Regions from separate parts of the Arthrobacter sp. SE2 genome, predicted to be linked through region 1. Evidence: riboswitches for the same ligand, from Rfam matches in the RefSeq annotation. Region 1 holds a riboswitch; the other holds the start of a gene.
What was found. A riboswitch is a leader RNA that binds a small molecule or an ion and turns the genes downstream of it on or off. The one in region 1 is predicted to bind glycine.
Positions count from the first base shown of each region.

Region 2: linked by a shared signal. The riboswitch ahead of AC4CS3_RS09895 (amino acid permease) and the one ahead of gcvP (aminomethyl-transferring glycine dehydrogenase) in region 1 are both predicted to bind glycine.

Region 1 covers NZ_JBZAYA010000009.1:200,194-211,524, forward strand. The annotation lists gene AC4CS3_RS14455 (hypothetical protein) at 1-491, shown strand, start outside; gene AC4CS3_RS14460 (carbon storage regulator) at 496-744, shown strand; gene AC4CS3_RS14465 (hypothetical protein) at 1,090-1,689, opposite strand; gene AC4CS3_RS14470 (sigma-70 family RNA polymerase sigma factor) at 1,865-2,698, shown strand; gene AC4CS3_RS14475 (RES family NAD+ phosphorylase) at 2,727-3,431, opposite strand; gene AC4CS3_RS14480 (hypothetical protein) at 3,428-3,832, opposite strand; gene AC4CS3_RS14485 (MFS transporter) at 3,944-5,485, opposite strand; gene AC4CS3_RS14490 (TetR/AcrR family transcriptional regulator) at 5,568-6,116, shown strand; glycine riboswitch at 6,421-6,518, shown strand; glycine riboswitch at 6,520-6,627, shown strand; gene gcvP (aminomethyl-transferring glycine dehydrogenase) at 6,680-9,565, shown strand; gene gcvT (glycine cleavage system aminomethyltransferase GcvT) at 9,577-10,710, shown strand; partial or broken gene AC4CS3_RS14505 (glycine cleavage system protein H) at 11,189-11,331, shown strand, end outside.
Region 2 covers NZ_JBZAYA010000006.1:659-11,989, forward strand. The annotation lists gene gcvT (glycine cleavage system aminomethyltransferase GcvT) at 1-749, opposite strand, end outside; gene gcvP (aminomethyl-transferring glycine dehydrogenase) at 761-3,619, opposite strand; glycine riboswitch at 3,782-3,882, opposite strand; glycine riboswitch at 4,106-4,203, shown strand; glycine riboswitch at 4,205-4,313, shown strand; gene AC4CS3_RS09895 (amino acid permease) at 4,365-5,828, shown strand; gene AC4CS3_RS09900 (PucR family transcriptional regulator) at 5,880-7,373, opposite strand; gene speB (agmatinase) at 7,619-8,623, shown strand; gene AC4CS3_RS09910 (purine-cytosine permease family protein) at 8,620-10,077, shown strand; gene AC4CS3_RS09915 (aminobutyraldehyde dehydrogenase) at 10,155-11,331, shown strand, end outside.

The DNA of each region.
Region 1 (11,331 bases):
GCGGTAACCTCATCATCCTGCTTGGCCTCGGCGACGACGCCTTGGGACCAGCGCTGGAAATGTCCATCGCCGAGGGCGGTTCCGATGTCCGGACAGCCGGAGCGCTGACTGCCTTCGGGCACCTCCACGTGGCGGGGCGCCAGGGCGCGACGGCGGCGCGCGCCCAAGCTGTGCTCACCGGCCAAACCGTGCTGGTGGCGTATGGACTCGGCAGGCAAGGCGAAACCCTGAGGCACGCGGCGGGCATCGCAGCCCTCGCCGCAGACCAGTTGTGGCTGGTTGTTGACGCTGGGCGGAAAGCGGAAGACACGGCAGCTTGGGTCCGCGCCCTTTCCGCCGCTCTCGCCGCCGAACGTGTCCGTGTCGACGCCCTCGATGTTTTCGGCGCGTCGGAAACGGGAAGTCCCGAGACAGTCAACGGGCTCGGCCTTCCCATCGGGTGGGTGGACGGCAAGCCCGCCCGCGTTGCCGTGCTCGGAAAGGTAGATTGAGAGCATGCTGGTACTGACACGCAAGCCGGGCGAACAGATCATGATTGGTGAGGACATTGTCATCACCGTCATGGAAGGCCGCGGCGACGGCGTGCGGATCGGGATCGAGGCGCCCCGCGGGGTGTCCATTCAGCGTCGCGAAGTGGTTGAGGCGATCGCCGCGGCCAACCTCGCTGCTGCCCAGGCCGGCCCCGAAGCCGAGGAACTCGTTGCCGGGCTGCGTCCGCCTGTTCGGAAACCGAAGGCGGATTAGGCGCGCCAGGTGGGGAATGTTGGCTCAGACACCCAAGTTGTCCACAAGAATGCGATCTGACTGATTGCGATGAAGATTCGGACGATTGACGAGCGGGACATGAACTTGATCTGTGTCGATCCGTCTTTTCGAGTGATAGACGTCTGGCTCCACCCCAACAGTGGCGCTTGGGACAAATCGCAGGGTTTCGATATTTCGTCTGCCAGCCTCTTGGAAGTCCTTGAGTGGGCAAAATTGGACAGGCAATCGTGCAACTTTTCGGAGGTTGACGCCTTCGATGCAAACCCGAACTCGGGACAGCCAAGCTTTATTCTCTTGCACACTGTCGTCCACCGGTAGCCGTCCCTAGTCCAAGCCCAGGAACTCCTTGAGGAGCGGCAGTGAGCAATCCCTCGTCACGGCCAGGGCCCGTTCGATATTGGCGTTTTCCGCAAGCAGCATCACGTCATCCACGGTGCCAGCACACGCGACCGCTCCCGGCGCCGCCGGGGCTGCGTCGCCGGGCTGAGCGGAGCCAAGCGGCGGGTTCCGGGCCCCTTGCAGCCCCATCTGGAGAGCCTCGACGTTGGCGGCCGCGGTTGTTTCCACTTGCTTGAGCACCAAGACCAGCTCACGGTGGTGTTCCTGAAGCAGTTCCGGCCAGATTACGGGCGGGGCCACTGAAGCGATCATCGGCAGCGTGGCATTGGCCGACAAGCGCCATTCAATAGCCACGGCCGACGACTCGATGTTCCGGGCAAGGGTGTCGAACCGAAGGTTTTCCAGGACCTTTTCCACGTCAGCGGCAGTGAATTTCAACCAATGCCAGTTGCCTGCCCGAACGTGCAGCAACTGGGTTTCGAGCCGGTACAACAGCAGTTCCAGCTGTCTCCGCTCACGCCACAGCGTCGCCGAAAGCTCATCCGCCCCCACGGTTCCCCATTCCCCGGTTTGGCCTGCGAACATGAATCCGAGGCCTCTTTTGTATCTTTTTCATGAGCGTACACGCATTGTTATTTTTCAGATGGTATGTTCACTGAATACATGTCTGTTCCGTGTAATCTTCGGCACGCTGCATCGTCTCAGCAGCTCGCCCATGAAGCCCCTGGAATCAGGCTTGGCAACTCAATAAACAAGTCTCATGGGGGGACTAATTTTGAATCGCGAAGAACGCAACGAGCTGGTGCTGCAGCACTTGCCGCTCGTTGGCTATTTGGTGTCGGAGCTCTGCGCGAGAGCTTCTCATTTGTCGCGCGACGATTTCGCATCGGTAGGGTCCGTGGCGTTGATAACGTCCGCCGATTCCTTCGATCCGAACCTCGGAGTCCCCTTCGGCGCATTTGCGCGCCGCCGGATCGTCGGAGCCTTTGCGGACGAGATGCGGGCCAGCGACTGGGCCACGCGATCTGCGCGCAAACGCATCAAGGAAACCATGTCGGTCCAGGAGACGCTGTCCGGCGTCCTTGGCCGCACGCCTTCGGTGGCCGAAACCGCATCAGCCCTGGGTGTCGAACGCAGCGTGGTGGAAGCCGCCCTGGCCGATGCCGCACGGACGCTGTCGCCACTGGACGACGTCGTCGTGGACACTGTTGCCGCGGACACCATCTCCCCGGAGCACTCAGTCCTGGCCGATGAGCGCCTCAAGTACCTTCGCGCCGCCGTCGCAGCCCTGCCGGAAAAGATGCGGTACGTCGTCGAGGAGATCTACTTCGGGGGGCGGACCGTCAAGGAACTGGCCGAGGAACTCGGTTCCACGCACGCTGCGGTCTCACAACAGCGCGCCGAGGGCATCCGCCTCATGCGCGATGGGCTGTCCGCGCATTACGCGGACGATCCCGGGCAATCCTTCGAGCCCCAATCGCGCATTACTGCCCGACGCCGGCACGACTACCTCTCGACGCTTGCCACCGCTACCTTGGGCGGAATTACCCGTAGTTTCAGTTCGCCTGATGCTGCCTTGAACCGGGCTGTCTAGACTCAGCGACTCCTGTGCGGAGCCTCAATTACTCGCCCCACCGCAGGTTGAATAGTGCAAAGATCTCAACAATTGCCGGATCCTCTGGCGTGAGTGAATGGGTCTCAAGGTGACTCAGTTGAGGGCTGACGTGGTTTGGCTCGTCCGGTCGTTCGTAGATGGCCCAAAGAGTGTTGTCATCGCCCAGACGAGAATTGAAACTTATGCCGTTGAAATCGCCTAGACCCCAAACGAACTTTGAGACCGCCTGGGTGATGGGGCGCGCCTTCTGGTCCTTCAGCGTGGCTGCGTCGAAGTCGTCAAATCCTTGCTCGGCTGCCATTTGCTTGAAAACAGGACGCAGTGCGGCAATAGACGCCATTGACGTGATGACGCAGAAGTGGCCGGACAACGTGGCCCTGGAGGCGATCCGGGGCTCCAGCCAGCTGTAACTGACAGTCCCGGCAGGGCAGGTGGGATACATTGCGGCATCGAGCGGATCTTCTTGGATTTCGGCCAGTTCTGTGGACGTCCCTATCGAGGGGCGAAGACCTGCCAGGATTTCGGCGAGACATGCCTGGAGAGTAGCGCCGGCATACATCGTTCGGAATTCTCCGTCCGGGTCGTCCCATCTACCCTGGAACCGTCCATGTTCGGCCCAGCTCCAGTCGGACCATGCCCAGGGCTCTGGACGGAAACCGACGCGCCAAACCCTGCGTTCGATGAATTCTCCCTCCAGCAAGCCTCCAATCATGCTGCTGATGGGGATGAAAACGCCCTCGCGGCGGCTAACACCCTGATCCTGGATTCTTCAGGAGGCCCCTCCCGCAGCACCATGGCAGGGGAATGATCCTCCAGGTAGGGGTTCATCCCTTGGAACCAGGCCTGGATGACTGTGGCGGAGTCTACCTCGCGAAGCGTACCGGCGATCTGATAGGCATCGCGGAGCCTCTGCTCTACGGCAGCCGAGGGCTTGCGTGGATCTTCTGGGTCAGCCCATTGTCGGACTGCACGCGTTTCCTTGACTGATCCAAGGTAAGCAACAAGTCGGGCCCCGAGAATGTCCCTGAGGGCCTGAATCAGTTCAGGCACCTCCATGTTCATGGCGTCGAAGTGGGCGCGCAGGCCAATGCGCGGCCCTGCTGGATTGCTCATTCCACCATAATCGCGCCGAAGCGAAATAAAAACAAGGGGATCACACGTCTTTTCCAGTGATATCACAAACAAATCACACTGCAAATCGCAGGCTCGATCCGCGCCGACTGCCTACTTTGCGGTCGGCACGCGGCGGAGCACGACGGCGGCAAGGACTGCCGCTCCGGCCATCAGTATCAGCCCGATCGCTGCCGTGATGTGGACGCCCGATTCAAAGGCGGCACGCGCGGCGGTGGCCAGGGCGTCACCCAATGGCTGGGGCAGTGCGGCCGCGGTGTCCACGGCTCCGGCGAGCGTCTCCCGCGAGCGTTCGGCTGCATGGCCGGACAATTCGCCTGGAAGCAGCAAGTGGTGTTGGTAGGACGCTGTCAGGATGGAGCCAAGGACGGCTGTGCCCAGCAATGAACCGAGCTCGTAACCCGTTTCGGAGATCGCCGATGCAGCGCCCGCCTTGTCGGCAGGAACCGCGCCGAGGATCAGGTCGTTGGAGATGGTCTCCGCCGAGCCAACCCCTATGGCCAGCAGTAGGAGTGCCGTCAAAAGGTACCCCGGACCCTGGCTGTGGTTGCCCAGGGCGGCCACGAGGTATCCCACTGCGCTCAGCGCCAAGCCCGATGCCACCACCAGGCCCGGGCGGATCCGCTTGACCAGCGGAACCACCACCAGGCCCGCCACGATGGTGGCCAGCAATGCCGGAACCATCGAGATCCCCGCCTGCATGGGGGATTGGCCTTCCACGAGCTGCAAGTGCTGCGCGAAGAAGTAAATGAAGCCGGTCATTGAGAACAGGGACAAGACGTTGGCCGTGATGGCCGTGCTGAAGACCTTGTTCCGGAAAAGCCGTACGTCCAACATGGGCGATGCCAAAGAGCCTTGCCTCCGGACGAAGACGATTCCCATGGCCAGGCCGAACGCCATGAAGGCCGCGGGTCCAGGGCCAAAACCGTGCACGGCGGCCTCTTTGATGCCATAAACCACGGGGGCCATGGTCAGGATGGACAGCACGACGCTGGGAACGTCCGGCTTGCCCGGGTTGTGATCCTTGGACTCGGGAATGAGGGAGGGGCCAAAGGCGAGCAGGGGCAGCAACAATGGCACCGCAACCAGGAACACGGCACCCCACCAGAAGTGCTCCACGAGCCAGCCGCCGAAGATCGGCCCGAGGGCGGCGCCGCCGGAGAATCCTGCGGCCCACACTGCCACGGCGAGCCGGCGGCGGTTCGGGTCCGGGAAGATGTTGCGGATCAAGGACAACGTGGACGGCATGAGCATGGCTCCGAAGACGCCCATGCTGGCACGTCCGGCGATGAGCCATTCCGCCGACGGCGCGAAGGCGGTGGCCGCGGAAACGGCGGCGAAGCCCGTGCTGCCGATCAACAGCAAGCGGCGGCGGCCGATCCGGTCTCCCAGGTTTCCCATGGACACCAACAGGGCTGCGAGAACCAGCGGGTACGCATCGACGACCCACAGAAGCTGCACGCCCCCGACTTCCAGCGAACGGGCGATTTGCGGCAGGGCAAATGTCAGCGCCGTATTGTCCACAGCCACCAGCAGCACGGGGAACATCAGGAGTGCCAGGGCAGCCCAATCGCGCCACGGGGCGGATTGGATCGAAGGGGTGCGGGGGTGCTGGGTTGTGGACGGGCTGAACATGAAAATAACTGTACCGTCTGGACGGTATAGTTTCAATCTGACTCATCGAACTGCCGCATCGAACTAAGGGATGATGGACACCATGCCGCGAAAACCTATTGCCCGGGACGCTGTCCTGGATGCCTTTGAAGCCCTGTTGATCGAGGTGGGGGAGCGGGCTGCCACCCTGGATGCCGTCGCCAAGCGCGCAGGCGTCTCCAAGGGCGGCCTGCTCTACCATTTCCCCAACAAGGAAGCCATGATCAGCTCCTTGCTCGAACGCATGGACGGGCTGGCCGCGTTGGACATCGAAGCAATGAAGGCAGCGCCCGAAGGTGCGGCCGCATTCTTCATCAAGTCTTCACTGTGGGCGGATACCCCTTTGGACAGGGTGTTCGTGGCAGCCACGCGGCTCGCGGAAGTAGCCCATGAAGAAACCCGCAGGCGTTTCGCCGGGATCCAGCAACAATGGCTCGATGTGCTCGCCGAAGAAGTGGGGCCCGAGATGGCCAAAGCGGTCCGGTACATGGGCGATGGACTTTACTTCAACGCAATGCTTGAAGGCGGCGCCGGTGATACGGAAGTCAAGGCCAGCGCGAGGAGCGCCGACGTCGGTGCGCTGCTGGCCGCCGTCGAACGCCTCCGTAACTGAGGGTTGGCCCAACTAATCCCCACCGCCACCCTCGCCTCGCAAGTCCCCACCGGCTCCCAGCCTTCGCAAGCTCAGGCAGGGGCCCTCGCCGTTGGGGCCCCACGGCCAGGGAACCCTGGCGGCGTGGGCCCACGCAGTTGTTGTCGTTTAGGGGCTCCAAAACGACATTTAGTGCGAGCTAGTTGGGAAAGCCGGGCGGGGTCGGTGACCACATTTGCAGACGCGGGCAGTCCATAGGACAATTGAGAGTTGTGGCAGCCGTCACCGGCAACCACGATCTGATTCACATAACTGAATACGCCTTTGATCTGCGGCGGGAGAGTCCTGCAGGCATGTGATGCAGGCGCCGTAGGAGCAAATCCTCCCCAGGAATCTCTCAGGCCCACGCACCGCCGCGGCAAGGCAACTCTGGAAAGCAGCACGCTGACGCGTGCTCACCGACGGTGCAAGCGGAACAGTGCCACGAGCACGGTTTCGCGGAAACTCTCAGGTCCAATACAGAGTGGGGAGGAACCCGATTAGCTGTGGCGTACCCTGCGCCGCCTTATTAATGGAGTTCCTTCGTGACGGTTAGTTCAACCTCCACTACGTTCGTTGACCGGCATATCGGCGCCCGCCGCCAGGCCGACATTGACATCATGCTCAAGTCTGTTGGCTACGACAGTGTCGATTCGCTCGTAGACACCGCGGTTCCCAATGACATCCGCCAGGACGTCGCACTGACGCTCCAGAATGCCCTCAGCGAGGTGGAGGTTCTGGCTGAGCTTCGCAAGCTGGCGGCCAAGAACAAGACGGCTGTGCAGATGATCGGCCAGGGCTATTACGACACCGTCACTCCGCCGGTGATTCGCCGCAACATCCTCGAATCCCCGGCCTGGTACACGGCCTACACGCCGTACCAGCCGGAAATCTCCCAGGGCCGCCTCGAAGCCCTGCTGAATTTCCAGACCATGGTCCAGGACCTCGTGGGGCTGCCCATCGCCAACGCCTCCCTCCTGGACGAAGCCACCGCCGTCGCCGAAGCAGTCCTCATGATGCGCCGGGCCAACAAGAACAAGACGGCCCACGACGGCAAGACGGTCCTCGACGCCGACTGCCTCCCGCAGACCATCGCCATCGTGAAGGGCCGCGCCGAGGCGCTGGGCTTCGAGGTGGAGATCGCGGACCTGTCCCAGGGCCTGCCCGACGGCGAGATCAACGGCATCGTGCTGCAGCAGCCGGGCGTTTCGGGCCGGGTGTTCGACCACTCCGCCGTGATTGCCGCCGCCAAGGAACGCGGTGCCCTCGTCACCGTCGCCGCGGACCTCCTCGCCCTCACCCTGATCACGCCTCCGGGCGAGCAGGGTGCCGACATCGCTGTCGGCTCCACCCAGCGCTTCGGCGTTCCGCTGTTCTTCGGCGGCCCGCACGCCGCGTACATGGCGGTCCAGAAGGGCCTCGAGCGCTCCATGCCGGGCCGCTTGGTGGGCGTTTCCAAGGACGACGCCGGCACTCCCGCCTACCGCCTCGCCCTCCAGACCCGCGAGCAGCACATCCGCCGCGAGAAGGCGACGTCCAACATCTGCACCGCGCAGGCACTCTTGGCCATCGTTTCCTCGATGTATGCCGTCTACCACGGACCCGATGGCCTGAAGGCGATCGCCGAGACCGCCCACAACCACGCCCGGACCCTGGCTGCGTCCTTGAAGGCCGCGGGCCTTGAGGTTCTGCACGGCAGCTTCTTCGACACCGTCACCGTCCGCGTCCCGGGCAAGGCTGCCGAAATCGTTGCAACCGCCGAGGCCAAGGGCATCAACCTGCGCGGCATCGACGCGGACACTGTCGGCGTCTCCGTTGATGAAACCACGACAAAAGAAATCGTCGGCGGCGTCCTTGATGCTTTTGGTGTCGTCGCCGCCTTCGGTGCCACTGTGTCCGGTGACGGCGAGGGCTTCGCCCTGGAGGCCGCCGTCGAGCGAACTTCGGACTACCTGCAGCACCCGGTGTTCAACACGCACCGTTCCGAGACGCAGCTGCTGCGCTACATCCGCAAGCTTTCGGACCGTGACCTGGCGCTGGACCGCACTATGATCCCGTTGGGTTCGTGCACCATGAAGTTGAACGCGACCGCCGAGATGGAAGCCATCTCCTGGCCGGAATTCGCCTCGATCCACCCGTTCGCCCCGGATTCCCAGACCGAGGGCTGGCGCGAACTGATCGAAGATCTGGAATCTGACCTGACCGAGATCACCGGTTATGACCAGGTCTCCATCCAGCCCAACGCCGGTTCCCAGGGCGAACTCGCGGGTCTGCTGGCCATCCGCGGCTACCACCACTCCCGCGGCGATCTCCAGCGCAACGTCTGCCTCATCCCGGCTTCTGCCCACGGCACCAACGCTGCCTCGGCAGTGCTGGCCGGCATGAAGGTGGTCGTGGTGGCCACGGCTGCCGACGGCACGATCGACCACACGGACCTGCAGGCCAAGATCGAGGCCAACAAGGACGTCCTCTCGGCCATCATGATCACCTACCCCTCCACGCACGGCGTGTACGACGCCGACGTCCGCGAAATCTGCGACTCCGTGCACGCAGCCGGCGGCCAGGTGTACGTTGACGGCGCCAACCTTAACGCGCTCGTGGGCCTGGCCCAGCCGGGCAAGTTCGGCGGCGACGTGTCCCACCTGAACCTGCACAAGACCTTCTGCATCCCGCACGGCGGCGGCGGACCGGGCGTTGGCCCGGTCGCGGCCAAAGCACACCTGGCACCCTTCATGCCCGGCGATGCCAACAAGGCAGCGCACGAAGACGGCGCTTCTTTGCCACGGACTGGCGTGGCCATCTCCGCCTCGCGTTACGGCTCCGCGGGTGTGTTGCCGATTTCCTGGGCCTACGTGAAGCTCATGGGCGGCGAAGGCCTCACCGAAGCCACCAAGTCCGCGCTGCTTGCCGCGAACTACATCGCCTCGCGCCTCAACGAGTACTTCCCCGTTCTCTACACCGGTGAAGGCGGACTCGTGGCCCACGAGTGCATCCTGGACCTGCGCGAACTGACGGCCAAGACAGGCGTCACCGCGGAGGACGTCGCCAAGCGACTCATCGACTACGGCTTCCACGCTCCCACCCTGGCGTTCCCGGTGGCCGGCACCCTGATGGTGGAGCCCACCGAATCCGAGGACCTCGGGGAGATCGACCGCTTCATCGAAGCCATGATCACCATCCGCAAGGAAATCGACCAGGTTGCCCACGGCGACTTCACGGTGGAGAACAGCCCGCTGCGCCACGCACCGCACACCGCGGCCGCCGTCGTCTCCTCGGACTGGAACCGTGAATACTCCCGCGAGCAGGCCGTCTTCCCTGTCCACCACCTCAAGCAGGACAAGTACTTCCCGCCCGTCGGCCGCATCGACGGCGCCGCCGGCGACCGCAACCTGGTCTGCTCCTGCCCTCCGATCGAAGCCTTCGAGAACTAAGGACTGACGCAATGACTGAGAACTACACTGCGCTCTACGAAGAGCACAAGAAGCTCGACGCTTCCTTCACCGATTTCGGTGGCTGGCAGATGCCCCTGAAGTACTCCTCCGAACTGGCCGAGCACCACGCAGTCCGCCAGTCCGCAGGCCTGTTCGACCTCTCCCACATGGGCGAAGTCTGGGTCACCGGTCCGGAAGCCGCTGCCTTCCTCGACTACGCCCTAGTCGGGAAGATCTCCGCGATCGCGGTAGGCAAGGCCAAATACTCGCTGATCTGCCAGGAAGACGGCGGCATCATCGATGACCTCATCACGTACCGTCGTGGCGATTCCAAGTTCCTGGTGGTTCCGAACGCGGGCAACGCCAAGGTTGTTGCCGAGGCACTGGCGCAGCGGGCTGCTAACTTCGACGTCATCGTCAAGGACGCCTCCGCGGCAACCTCCCTGATCGCCGTCCAGGGTCCCAAAGCGGAAGAAATCCTCCTCCGCTTGGTCCCGACGGAACAGCATTCGCTGGTCACCGAACTCAAGTACTACGCCGCCGTCGAGGTGCCCTTCACCTTTGCCGGGAAGACCACGGAACTGCTGCTCGCCCGCACCGGCTACACAGGTGAGGACGGCTTCGAAATCTTCGTAGACAACGATGCCGCTGCCGCCCTGTGGCAAGCAATCGCGGCAGTTGCCCAGGACGGCGAGCTGATCCCCGCGGGCCTGGCTTCGCGTGACTCCCTCCGCCTCGAGGCAGGCATGCCGCTCTACGGCAACGAGCTCTCCCGTGAAGGGAACCCCTTCTCGGCAGGCCTTGGCCCCGTGGTTTCGCTCGCCAAGGAAAGCGACTTCGTGGGCCGTGCTGCCCTCGAAGCACTGAAGGCCGATGGCGCCGGTTCCACCAGCGGCCGGAAGCTGGTTGGCCTCAAGGGCCTGGGCCGCCGCGCCGGCCGCAGCCACTACCCGGTCCTCAAGGACGGCGTAGTGGTCGGCGAAGTCACCTCCGGCCAGCCCAGCCCGACCCTCGGCTACCCTGTGGCATTGGCGTATGTCGACGTCGAACACGCTGAGGCCGGCACGGCGCTGGACGTAGACCTGCGCGGCAAGCCCGAGCGGTTCGAAGTTGTCGCACTGCCGTTCTACAAGCGGGTCAAGTAGGTCGTCTCGCCTTGAGCCCGTCGGGTCCGACATCCTCTGCATGCTCGGTCGCGAAGACGCCCGCTGAGCGGACGTGTCGCTCCCTTAGACGCATGCTGCCGGATGCCGGCACCCGAAGGGGCCGTCCCCGTCACCTTTGGTTATCGAACAGAAGGGCGAACCGTATGAACCTCGGCTCACCCTTGGTGCCTCTTTTGCGAACTTGGCACCTGTCGCGTTCGATCGCCCTAGGTTTTTGGAAGATGAGCTACCTCCCGCAGGTTGGCCAACGGGAACCACAGGTCACCTACTAAAACCGAAAGGGCCAGCGTTCTTTTCCGGAACTGTTGGCCCCGAAAACCGAACAAGCCTCTAGCGGTGGGGGAGCGGCATCCGGCAGCGTGCGTCAAAGCGACGAAGGAGCAGCACGCCGAGGATGGCGGCCCCCGCCGCGTAACCTGACCACAACCGTTTTTTAGACCAATGCAAAGGAAAAAACATGGCAAAAGTTGCACCTGAACTCCAGTACTCCGACGAGCACGAGTGGGTTGCCCGCGAGGCCGGCAACGCCGGATCGAACATTGTGTCCGTCGGCATCTCCGCCGTGGCCACCGATGCCCTCGGCGACATCGTGTATGTTGA
Region 2 (11,331 bases), on a different contig from region 1:
TAGAGCGGCATGCCGGCTTCGAGGCGGAGGGAGTCGCGGCAGGCCAAGCCGGCGGGGATGAGGCCGTGGCCTTCGCCGGCTTCCAGGAGTGCTTCCCAGAGTCCTGCCGCGTCTTCATTGGGGACGTAGATCTCGAAGCCATCTTCACCGGTGTACCCGGTGCGGGCCAAGAGGAGCTCCTGACCGTTGATCTCGACCTCAACAGCCACGTAGTACTTGAGCCCGGTGACGAGGGAGTGCTGCTCGGCCGGGACAAGGGTCAACAGAATGGCTTCCGCCTTGGGGCCCTGGACGGCGATCAGCGAGGTTGCCGCGGAGGCGTCCTCGACGACGACGTCAAAGTTGGCAGCCCTTTCGACCAGGGCTGCCGTCACGACCTGCGCGTTGCCGGCGTTGGGGACCACGAGGAACTTGTCGCTGCCGTCCTCGGAAGACGGTCGGCGGTAGGTGATGAGGTCATCGATGATGCCGCCGTCTTCCTGGCAGATCAGCGAGTATTTGGCCTTGCCTACCGCGATCGCCGACAGCTTCCCGACTAGGGCGTAGTCGAGGAAGGCAGCGGCTTCCGGACCGGTGACCCAGACTTCGCCCATGTGGGAGAGGTCGAACAGGCCTGCGGACTGGCGGACGGCGTGGTGTTCGGCCAGTTCGGACTCGTATTTGAGGGGCATCTGCCAGCCGCCGAAGTCCGTGAAGGACGCGCCGGCGATTTTGTGCTGCTCATAGAGAGCCGTGTAGTTCTCAGTCATTGCGTCAGTCCTTAGTTCTCGAAGGCTTCGATCGGAGGGCAGGAGCAGACCAGGTTACGGTCGCCCGCGGCGCCGTCGATGCGGCCGACGGGCGGGAAGTACTTGTCCTGCTTGAGGTGGGGGACCGGGAAGACGGCCTGTTCGCGCAGGTATTCACGATCCCAACCGGAGCTCACAACGGCTGCAGCCGTGTGCGGCGCGTGGCGCAGCGGCGAGTTCTCCACCGTGAAGTCGCCGTGCGCGACCTGGTCGATTTCCTTGCGGATGGTGATCATGGCTTCGATGAAGCGGTCGATCTCTGCCAAGTCCTCGGACTCCGTGGGCTCCACCATCAGGGTGCCGGCCACCGGAAACGACAACGTGGGCGCGTGGAAACCGTAATCGATGAGGCGCTTGGCGACGTCCTCCGCGGTGACGCCGGTCTTGGCCGTCAGTTCGCGCAGGTCCAGGATGCACTCGTGGGCCACGAGTCCGCCTTCACCGGTGTAGAGAACGGGGAAGGACTCGTTGAGGCGCGAGGCGATGTAGTTCGCGGCAAGCAGCGCGGACTTGGTGGCTTCGGTGAGGCCTTCGCCGCCCATGAGCTTCACGTAGGCCCAGGAAATCGGCAACACACCCGCGGAGCCGTAACGCGAGGCGGAGATGGCGACACCCTTGCCGGAAAAAGCGTCGTTCGCGTCGCCGGGCATGAAGGGTGCCAGGTGTGCTTTGGCCGCGACCGGGCCAACGCCCGGTCCGCCGCCGCCGTGCGGGATGCAGAAGGTCTTGTGCAGGTTCAGGTGGGACACGTCGCCGCCGAACTTGCCCGGCTGGGCCAGGCCGACCAGGGCGTTAAGGTTGGCGCCGTCAACGTACACCTGGCCGCCGGCTGCGTGCACGGAGTCGCAGACCTCGCGCACGTCGGCGTCGTACACGCCGTGCGTGGAGGGGTAGGTGATCATGATGGCCGAGAGGACGTCCTTGTTGGCCTCGATCTTGGCCTGCAGGTCCGTGTGGTCGATCGTGCCGTCGGCAGCCGTGGCCACCACGACCACCTTCATGCCGGCCAGCACCGCCGAGGCAGCGTTGGTGCCGTGGGCAGAAGCCGGGATGAGGCAGACGTTGCGCTGGGCCTCGCCGCGGGAGTGGTGGTAGCCGCGGATGGCCAGCAGACCCGCGAGTTCGCCCTGGGAACCGGCGTTGGGCTGGATGGAGACCTGGTCATAACCGGTGATCTCGGTCAGGTCAGATTCCAGGTCCGTGATCAGTTCGCGCCAGCCCTCGGTCTGGGAATCCGGGGCGAACGGGTGGATCGAGGCGAATTCCGGCCAGGAGATGGCTTCCATCTCGACGGTGGCGTTCAACTTCATGGTGCACGAACCCAGCGGGATCATGGTGCGGTCCAGCGCCAGGTCACGGTCCGAAAGCTTGCGGATGTAGCGCAGCAGCTGCGTTTCGGAACGGTGCGTGTTGAACACCGGGTGCCGAAGGAAATCAGAAATGCGGACCACGGCCTCCGGCAACTCGAAGCCGGCAGCGGTCTTCACGGGACCGGCGCCAAAGGCGACGGCAACTGCGGACAGCACTTCCGACGTCGTGGTTTCGTCAACGGAGACGCCTACGGTGTCGGCGTCAATGATCCGCAGGTTGATGCCCCTGGCCTCGGCGGCCGCGATGACCTTCCCGGCCTTGCCGGGGACGCGGACGGTGACGGTGTCGAAGAAGGAATCGGAGACGAGTTCGCGGCCGGCGACTTTGAGCGCGGTGGCGAGCGTGCGGGCGTGGTTGTGGGCGGTCTCGGCGATCGCCTTCAGGCCATCGGGTCCGTGGTAGACGGCATACATCGAGGAAACGATCGCCAACAGTGCCTGCGCGGTGCAGATGTTGGACGTCGCCTTCTCGCGGCGGATGTGCTGCTCGCGGGTCTGGAGGGCGAGGCGGTAGGCGGGCACGCCGGCATTGTCCTTGGAAACGCCGACGATGCGGCCCGGGAGTGTACGCTCCATGCCTTCGCGCACAGCCATGTACGCGGCGTGCGGGCCGCCGAAGAACAGCGGAACGCCGAAGCGCTGGGTGGAGCCGACAGCGATGTCGGCACCCTGCTCGCCCGGAGGCGTGATCAGGGTGAGGGCGAGGAGGTCCGCGGCGACGGTGACGAGGGCACCGCGTTCCTTGGCGGCGGCAATCACGGCGGAGTGGTCGAACACCCGGCCCGAAACGCCCGGCTGCTGCAGCACGATGCCGTTGATCTCGCCGTCGGGCAGGCCCTGGGACAGGTCCGCGATCTCCACCTCGAAGCCCAGCGCCTCGGCGCGGCCCTTCACGATGGCGATGGTCTGCGGGAGGCAGTCGGCGTCGAGGACGGTCTTGCCGTCGTGGGCCGTCTTGTTCTTGTTGGCCCGGCGCATCATGAGGACTGCTTCGGCGACGGCGGTGGCTTCGTCCAGGAGGGAGGCGTTGGCGATGGGCAGCCCCACGAGGTCCTGGACCATGGTCTGGAAATTCAGCAGGGCTTCGAGGCGGCCTTGGGAGATTTCCGGCTGGTAGGGCGTGTAGGCCGTGTACCAGGCCGGGGATTCGAGGATGTTGCGGCGGATCACCGGCGGAGTGACGGTGTCGTAATAGCCCTGGCCGATCATCTGCACAGCCGTCTTGTTCTTGGCCGCCAGCTTGCGAAGTTCAGCCAGGACTTCGACCTCGCTGAGGGCGTCGGTGCCGTGCTTGGACAGCCTGAGTGCGACGTCCTGGCGGATGGAATCGGGGACAGCGACATCCACCAGGCCGTCAACGGAGTCGTAGCCGACAGCTTTGAGCATGATGTCAACATCGGTTTGCCGTCGCGCGCCGATGTGTCGGTCTGCAAAAGCGGTGGGGGTTGATTGAACAGTCAAAAGGAACTCCAAGGTAGGGCCGACCACAATGGCACGGCTTCGGTTTGGGTTCCTCCCCGCTCTGTATCGGACCTGAGAGATTCCGCAGAACGCATTGTCACGTTGTGTTCCGCTTGCACCGTCGGTGAGCCGGACCGAAGCCTGGCTGCTTTCCAGAGTTGCCTCGCCGCGGCGGTACGGGGGCCTGAGAGATTCCTGGGGAGGATTTGCTCCTACGGCGCCTGCCCGGTTGATGACTGGGAGGACTCTCCCGCCACGGTTCGAAAGGCATATTCAGATTTGGGGTGATTCGGCTCACACCATACACACAACGTCAGAGTCGGGGCAACATCTGGTTCGAAAACGGCGCTCAGCGGGCACCGAGGTGACGAAGCAAAGGCCGAATTGACATTTCTTAGTGAGCTATCCCACACTGAATCGGTGGCCGCCCGGAAGAGGCCAATCCTCCACATCCGCGATTCTCTTCACCCAACTGAATACTGCTTATGATCTGCGGCGGGAGAGTCCTGCCGGTACATTCAGCGGGCGCCGTAGGAGCAAATCCTCCCCAGGAAACTCTCAGGCCCATGTACCGCCGCGGCAAGGCAACTCTGGAAAGCAGCCTGGGAACCCCGGGCTCACCGACGGTGCAAAGCGGAACCATGCGAAAGCACGGGGCCGCGGAATCTCTCAGGTCCAAGACAGAGCGGGGAGGAACCCCGAATCATCGTGGCACGCTAATGCCACTTGAACGATGGAGTTCCTCATGACGATTCATCATCCGCCCGCCAAAGCCGTCGAAACACCACATCTTGACCGCCAGCTCAGCAACCGGCACATCCAGCTGATTGCTATCGGCGGGGCGATCGGCACTGGCCTGTTCATGGGTTCGGGCAAGACCATTTCCGCGGCCGGCCCGTCGGTCATCTTCGTGTACATGATCATCGGCTTCATGCTGTTCTTCGTCATGCGGGCGATGGGCGAGCTGTTGTTGTCCAACTTGCACTACAAGTCCTTCAGCGATTTTGCCGCGGACCTGCTGGGACCTTGGGCAGGTTTCTTCACCGGCTGGACCTACTGGTTCTGCTGGGTGATCACCGGCATAGCGGACGTCATCGCCATCGCCGGCTATTCGAAGGAACTCTGGCCGAGCCTCCCGCTGTGGATTCCGGGCCTGGCCACCATCGCGATCCTGCTGCTACTGAACCTGACCACGGTGAAGGCCTTCGGCGAGACAGAATTCTGGTTCGCTCTCATCAAGATCATCGCGATTGCGGCACTGATCGTTGTGGGCCTGTTCATGATTTTCAGCGGTTTCCAGTCCGACGCCGGACCGGCAAGCTTCAGCAACCTGTGGAGCCACGGCGGCTTCTTCCCACACGAATTCATGGGCTTCGTGGCTGGCTTCCAGATTGCCGTCTTCGCTTTCGTGGGCATTGAGCTCGTGGGCACCACCGCGGCAGAGGCCAAGGACCCGGAGAAGAACCTGCCCAGAGCGATCAACTCCATCCCAGTGCGCGTGCTCCTCTTCTACGTGGGCGCCCTCATCATCCTGATGTCCGTCACGCCCTGGACCCAGTTCGCCGCCGGCCACAGCCCTTTCATCGCCATGTTCTCCCTGGCTGGACTGGGTGCCGCTGCCACCGTGGTGAACCTGGTGGTGCTCAGCTCGGCCATGTCCTCGGCCAACTCCGGCATCTACTCCACCTCGCGCATGGTGTACGGCCTGGCCCAGGAGGGCGACGCCCCGGCCCTGTTCAGTGGCCTATCCGGGCGCAAGGTTCCCCGCAACGCCCTGTTCCTCTCCTGCGTGCTGCTGCTCTCCGGCGTCGTCCTGATGTACGCGGGACAGGACGTCGGCAAGGCCTTTGACATGGTCACCACCGTGTCCGCCGTCTGCTTCGTCTTCGTCTGGTCCATCATCCTGGCCAGCTACATCGCATTCCGTCGTCGTCGCCCGCAGCTGCACATCGCGTCCACGTTCAAGATGCCCGGCGGCATCCCGATGGTCTGGGTGGTCTTCGCGTTCTTCGGCTTTGTCCTGTGGACCTTGACCACACAGCCCGACACACTGGTGGCTCTCTTGGCCACTCCGGTCTGGTTCATCATGCTCGGCGTCGCGTGGTTCTTCCTGCGCCGCCGTCCAGCCCATCTGGCCCGTTACGCGAGGTTCCAGGAGGAACTCGAGTCCGAACAGGATGCCGCGAACCAGGCCGCGGTTCTTCCCTGACCCAGGCCGCACCGCCGCGGCAGGAGAGCCAGCAGGAAGCCAGGCAGGAGCCTACTGATGCATGGCCTCATGTATCTGGAGCGCAAACCAAAGCTGGGCCAACGTGGACGTTTCGCTCATGTCCAGCCCCGTCAATTCGCCGATTTTCCGGATACGGTAGATCACGGTTTGCCGGTGGGCGAAGAGTGCCGCAGCTGTCTTTTGCCACGACCTCTGGGTGTCCAGGTAGGTCCTCAAAGTCACGATGAGGTCACCTTCCTGGCCCTGTTCGTACGCGAAGACCGGGCCGAGCAGCCGCTGGACCAACGCCGTGCCTTCCTCGAAACTCGTGAGGCCCAGCCAAGACGGTCCCTCGGCGTAGTGGGCCAGGTTGACGGCGTTGCCCTTGGCTGAACCAAGCGCCCACAGCGATTCCTGCAGTGCACGCTGGATGCCTGCGGCGGACGTAGGCGAGCTGATGCCAATCCGGACGTCGGTCCCGGCGCAATGGATCAAGACGTCGTCGGTCACCGCTTGGGATACCGCCACATGAAGTGTGTTGAAACGCCGGAGGCAAGCGGCTGGAAATCCGTGGCGCCACAGTTCCACGTGGACGTTCGCCAGCCGCTCGCCGTCGTCGGCGGCTATCGCGACCATCACGAAATCTTGTGCTGGGACATCAAAGGCGGTAAGCCGGCTCTCCAGTTCGACGACTCCCAGCCGTCCATCAACGGCTGGCCGGAGGAACTCGCCAGCCAGGCGATGCTGGCTTTCCAGGGACAGGACTGTTCGTGAAAGTTCCAGCCCCAGCACTGTTGCCGCGTGGAGGAGCACGACGGCGTCAGGGTGCGGATCGCTTTTGGGCAGCACCACCAGCAATGCATTGGCGTGGGTGGGGATGTCCATCATCAACACGTGCCGATCCCCTAGCCGATGCCACTGGAACTTCTTCCCGGCCAGGGGTATGTGGCCGGTCAGCGGGGCCAATTCCGTCAGCAGAATATCCGGCAGCGGCTTGCCGTCCGGATGCCACGGATGCAGGCAGCGCCGGTCCACCACGAACAGCTCCGCATCGAGCTCAGCCGCGAGGCCCTGCAGGAGGCCCTGCCAGTGGTCCTCAATTGTTCCCGCGGTGCGTATCAAGTCATAGACTCTGGCGGTCTGGCGTAGACGCCGTGATTCCTCCAGCAGGGAAGCCTCGGCCACGGTCCGGGCGATGGCGATGAAGGGCAACGGATACGGAATGCTCAGCAGCGGCAGCGGCAGGTGTTCGCAGGCCGCCAGGAACTCCGGCGTCAACTCCGGCGCGTGCATCTTCTCGCCGATGGCGAGCGCGCTGGCGCCTGCTTCGACGAGCGCCTCGGCGAGCGCTACTTGGCCTGGGGCGTCGGCCGGGATGGACAGCCCGTTGGTCATCATCAGTTCGCCGCCGGTGACCCATTCCCACAGGCGCGGCAGGTCAGAAGTGTGCGCCCACGTGATCCGGTTGCCACTTCCTGTGTATCCGGCCAGAAGGGTCAGTCCCAACTGGGGTTCTGCCACGAGCTCGGCCACAGTAATCGCCATCGAAAGTGCACTCCCTGATCATTGGTTTCCGGCTATTTCACAGCGCTTAGACATTTGTCTAAGCGACTCGGCCATTTGTAGTCAATCTACCGCTATACGCAGTGATGTGCGTCACCAAGAATTGGATTACTTACTTCCCGCCCCAACATTCCGACTCGACATTCCCGCTCAAAGGCGAGCACCCTCCTCCCAACACCGAAAGCTGCCGGCAAGCCGCTCGGCAGCACTACACGAAGGATCCCGGCATGACAACGCATAAGCCCATCGGCCCCGTCGACGCAACCAAAGTCCCCCGGTATGCAGGCCTGGGCACTTTTGCCAGGCTTCCCCAAATTGACCGCGTTCCGGACTACGACATTGCGATCGTCGGAGTACCGTTCGACGGCGGAACGTCCTTCCGGCCCGGCGCCCGTTTCGGTCCTGCCGCGGTCCGCGAGGCCTCCCGGCTCCTGCGTCCGGGCTACCATCCCGAACTCGACGTTGAGCCGGTCTACGAAGTCCAGGTTGTGGACGCCGGCGACATCGCCTGCACCCCGTACGACATCACGCGGGCCGTCCGCGAAATCGAAGAGCAGGCACTGCCCCTGATCAGCGAGGACAAGAAGCTCATCTCGATCGGCGGCGACCACACCATCGCCCTGCCGATGCTGCGGGCCTTGAACAAGGTCCACGGACCGGTCGCGTTGCTGCACTTCGACGCCCACCTGGACACCTGGGACACCTACTTCGACCAGCCCGTCACGCATGGAACCATCTTCCGGCGGGCATTCGAAGAAGGCCTCCTGGTGGAAGACTCCTCCATGCACGTCGGCATCCGCGGGCCGGTCTACGACCGCAACGACTTCCTCCGCGACCACGAATTCGGTTTCCAGATCATCCGCTGCTCGGACCTGGACGTCATCGGCGTTCCGGCAGCGATCGAGCGGGTCAAGGAGCGGCTGGGCGATACCCCGGTCTACGTCTCCATCGACATCGACGTCCTGGACCCCGCCTACGCACCGGGCACCGGCACTCCCGAGATGGGCGGACTCCACTCCCGCGAACTCCTGGCACTGCTCCGCGGGCTGAACGGCATCAACATCGTCGGCGCCGACGTCGTCGAAGTCGCCCCGGCATACGACCACGCAGACATCACCACGGTGGCCGCGGCCACCCTTGTCTTCGACCTCCTCGCGCTGATGGTGAACCGCGGCAAGGCCGAGACGAACGCCGTCCGCGAATTGCAAGCAGCCTCCTGGACCGCATCATGAACACCCGAAGCAATCCCGCCGCGGCCACCGAAGTGCCCCGGCTCGAAGACAAGACCATCCAGCCCATCCCGTTGAATGAACGCCACGGGAAAGCCCGGGACCTCTTTACCATCTGGTTCGGTTCCAACATCATGATCATGACCATCGTGACCGGTGGACTCGCCACAACGGTGTTCGGGCTCAGCTTCGTGCCCGCCATCGTGGGAATCATCCTTGGAAACGTCATCGGTGGCATCTTCATGGCGCTCCACTCCGCCCAGGGACCGCAATTGGGCGTGGCACAGATGATTCAGACCCGCGGCCAATTCGGCTCCTTCGGGGCGTTGCTGATCGTTGTCATCGTGGTGATCATGTACGTCGGATTCTTCGCTGCGAACCTCGTCTTTGGCGGCGAAGCAATGGCCGCAGTCAGCCCGGACATCAGTGTTGACGGTGGCATCATCATCATCGGCGTCGTGAGCGTTGTTGCCACGATTTTCGGCTACCGGCTCATCCACGCCTACGCGCGCTTCCTCAGCATCGTGGCCGGTTTGGCATTGCTTCTGGCCTTCGTCTGGATCATGTTCGTCCACGGGCTGCCCGCTACTTTCCTGTACCAGGGAAACTTCAACTGGGTTGGCTTCATGGCCACCGTCTCCGTATCCGCCTTGTGGCAACTCGCCTACGCTCCCTACGTCTCGGACTACTCCCGCTACATGCCGCAAGGCACCGGCTCGGCCCCGGCGTTCTGGGCCTCCTACTCAGGCTGCGTCCTGGGCACGCTCTTCCCGATGATCCTGGGTGCCTTGGTGGGAACCCTCGCGGTGACCATGGGTGCCGATGCAGGCAACGTCGAAATCGTCGGCAGCATGGGAGCGCTGCTCCAGCCATGGACCCTGGCAGTCGTGGGAATCTTCTGCCTCGGCGTCGCGGCGTCGAACGCCATGAATCTCTACTGCGGCGTCCTGTGCAGCCTCACGATTGGGCAGACGTTCAAGCCGAATTGGTTGCCTCGCGCCAAGACCCGAAGCGTTGCGGCAATCATCCTCTTTACATTCGCACTCCTGATCTCGCTGTTCGCACGCGACAATTTCATCCTCTTTTACACCAACTTCCTCTCCTTCCTGATGTACGTGCTGGTTCCCTGGACGGCCATCAACCTGGTGGACTACTACCTCCTCCGGCACGGCGATTACAGAGTTGAAGACTTCTTCAAGCGCGACGGCGGAGTGTACGGACGGTTCAACTGGGTCGCCATCGCTTCCTACGTGGCAGGTGCCCTGGTCCAGCTTCCGTTCTCGGCAACAGCGATCTACACCGGACCCGTCGCAGCAGCCATGGGCGGCGTAGACCTCTCCTGGATTGTCGGACTCGTCGTGGTGGCGCCTCTCTACTACGTAGCGGCACGCACCTTCCGGAAGAAGACCGAGGCCGCACCGCTTGAGGCCCTCGCACTCGCAAGCGACTTGGTCTAACGCATCCCGGGCCTAGGCCCGCACTCCCCCATAAACTCCCGACGCCGCGACCGGCGCCAGAAAACAAAGGCAAAATCATGACACTCATTGACACCGAACAGTTCACCGTCCGCCGCGTCAGCGAAGACAACAGCTCCTCTGCGGCCCGCAACGTCCCGGGCATCTTGCCCCTGCCCCTGCCGCCTGGCGGGCATTTCATCGGCGGATCGTTTGTTCCAGGTTCCTCCGCCGAGCTCATCGACGTGGTAGACCCCGCCACCGAGCAGGTCATCGCCTCCGTGCAGGCCGGCACCGCCGCAGACGTTGACGTTGCCGTCGAAGCAGCCGTGGCGGCGCAGAAGTCCTGGGGATCCACCACGCCGAAGGAGCGGTCCGAGGTCCTGAACCTGATCGCCAACATCATCGCAGCGAACCGGGAAGCTTTCCAAGCCATCGAGTCCGCCAACACAGGCAAACCGCGGGCCGTCGCGGAAGACGACGTCTCCAGCACCATTGACACCTTCCGATTCATGGCCGGAGCGTCCCGCACGCTGACCTCCATGGCCGGCGGCGACTACGCCACCGGGCACACCTCGGTCATCCTCAGGGAACCCGTAGGAGTGGTGGGCGTCATCACCCCGTGGAACTACCCGCTTCTGATGGCGGCCTGGAAGATCGCGCCGATCCTTGCCGCCGGAAACAGCATCGTCCTCAAGCCTTCCGAGCAGACGCCGCTCTCCACGCTGAAGCTGGCGGAGCTCGTGGCCGGGCGCATTCCGGATGGCATTCTCAACGTCGTCACGGGCCAGGGCCGGACCGTTGGCCAGCGGCTTTCCGAACACCCCGATGTTGCCCTCGTCGCCTTGACGGGGAGCGTCGTCAGCGGACAGGCAGTGGCGGAAACCGCCGCGAAGTCGGTCAAGCGCGTCCACCTGGAACTCGGCGGCAAGGCCCCGGTTGTTGTGTTTCCCGACGCCGACCTCCGCGCCGCCGCGGCTGGCGTGCGGAATGCCGGCTACTGGAACGCAGGCCAGGACTGTGGCGCTGCCTGCCGCGTGCTCGTCCACGAATCGGTGGCTGCCGAGTTCACCGAACACCTCGTGCGCGAAGTCAGCACGTTGGTGGTCGGGGCACCAGAGGCGGGGGACGACGTCGAAATCGGTCCCATGATTTCGCGCCCGCATTTCGAGCGCGTCAAGGAATCGCTGGCCGAGGCAAAAGCTGCTGGCCTGCAGGTCGCCATCGGCGGTTCGGCGTTGGAAGGCCCCGGCTACT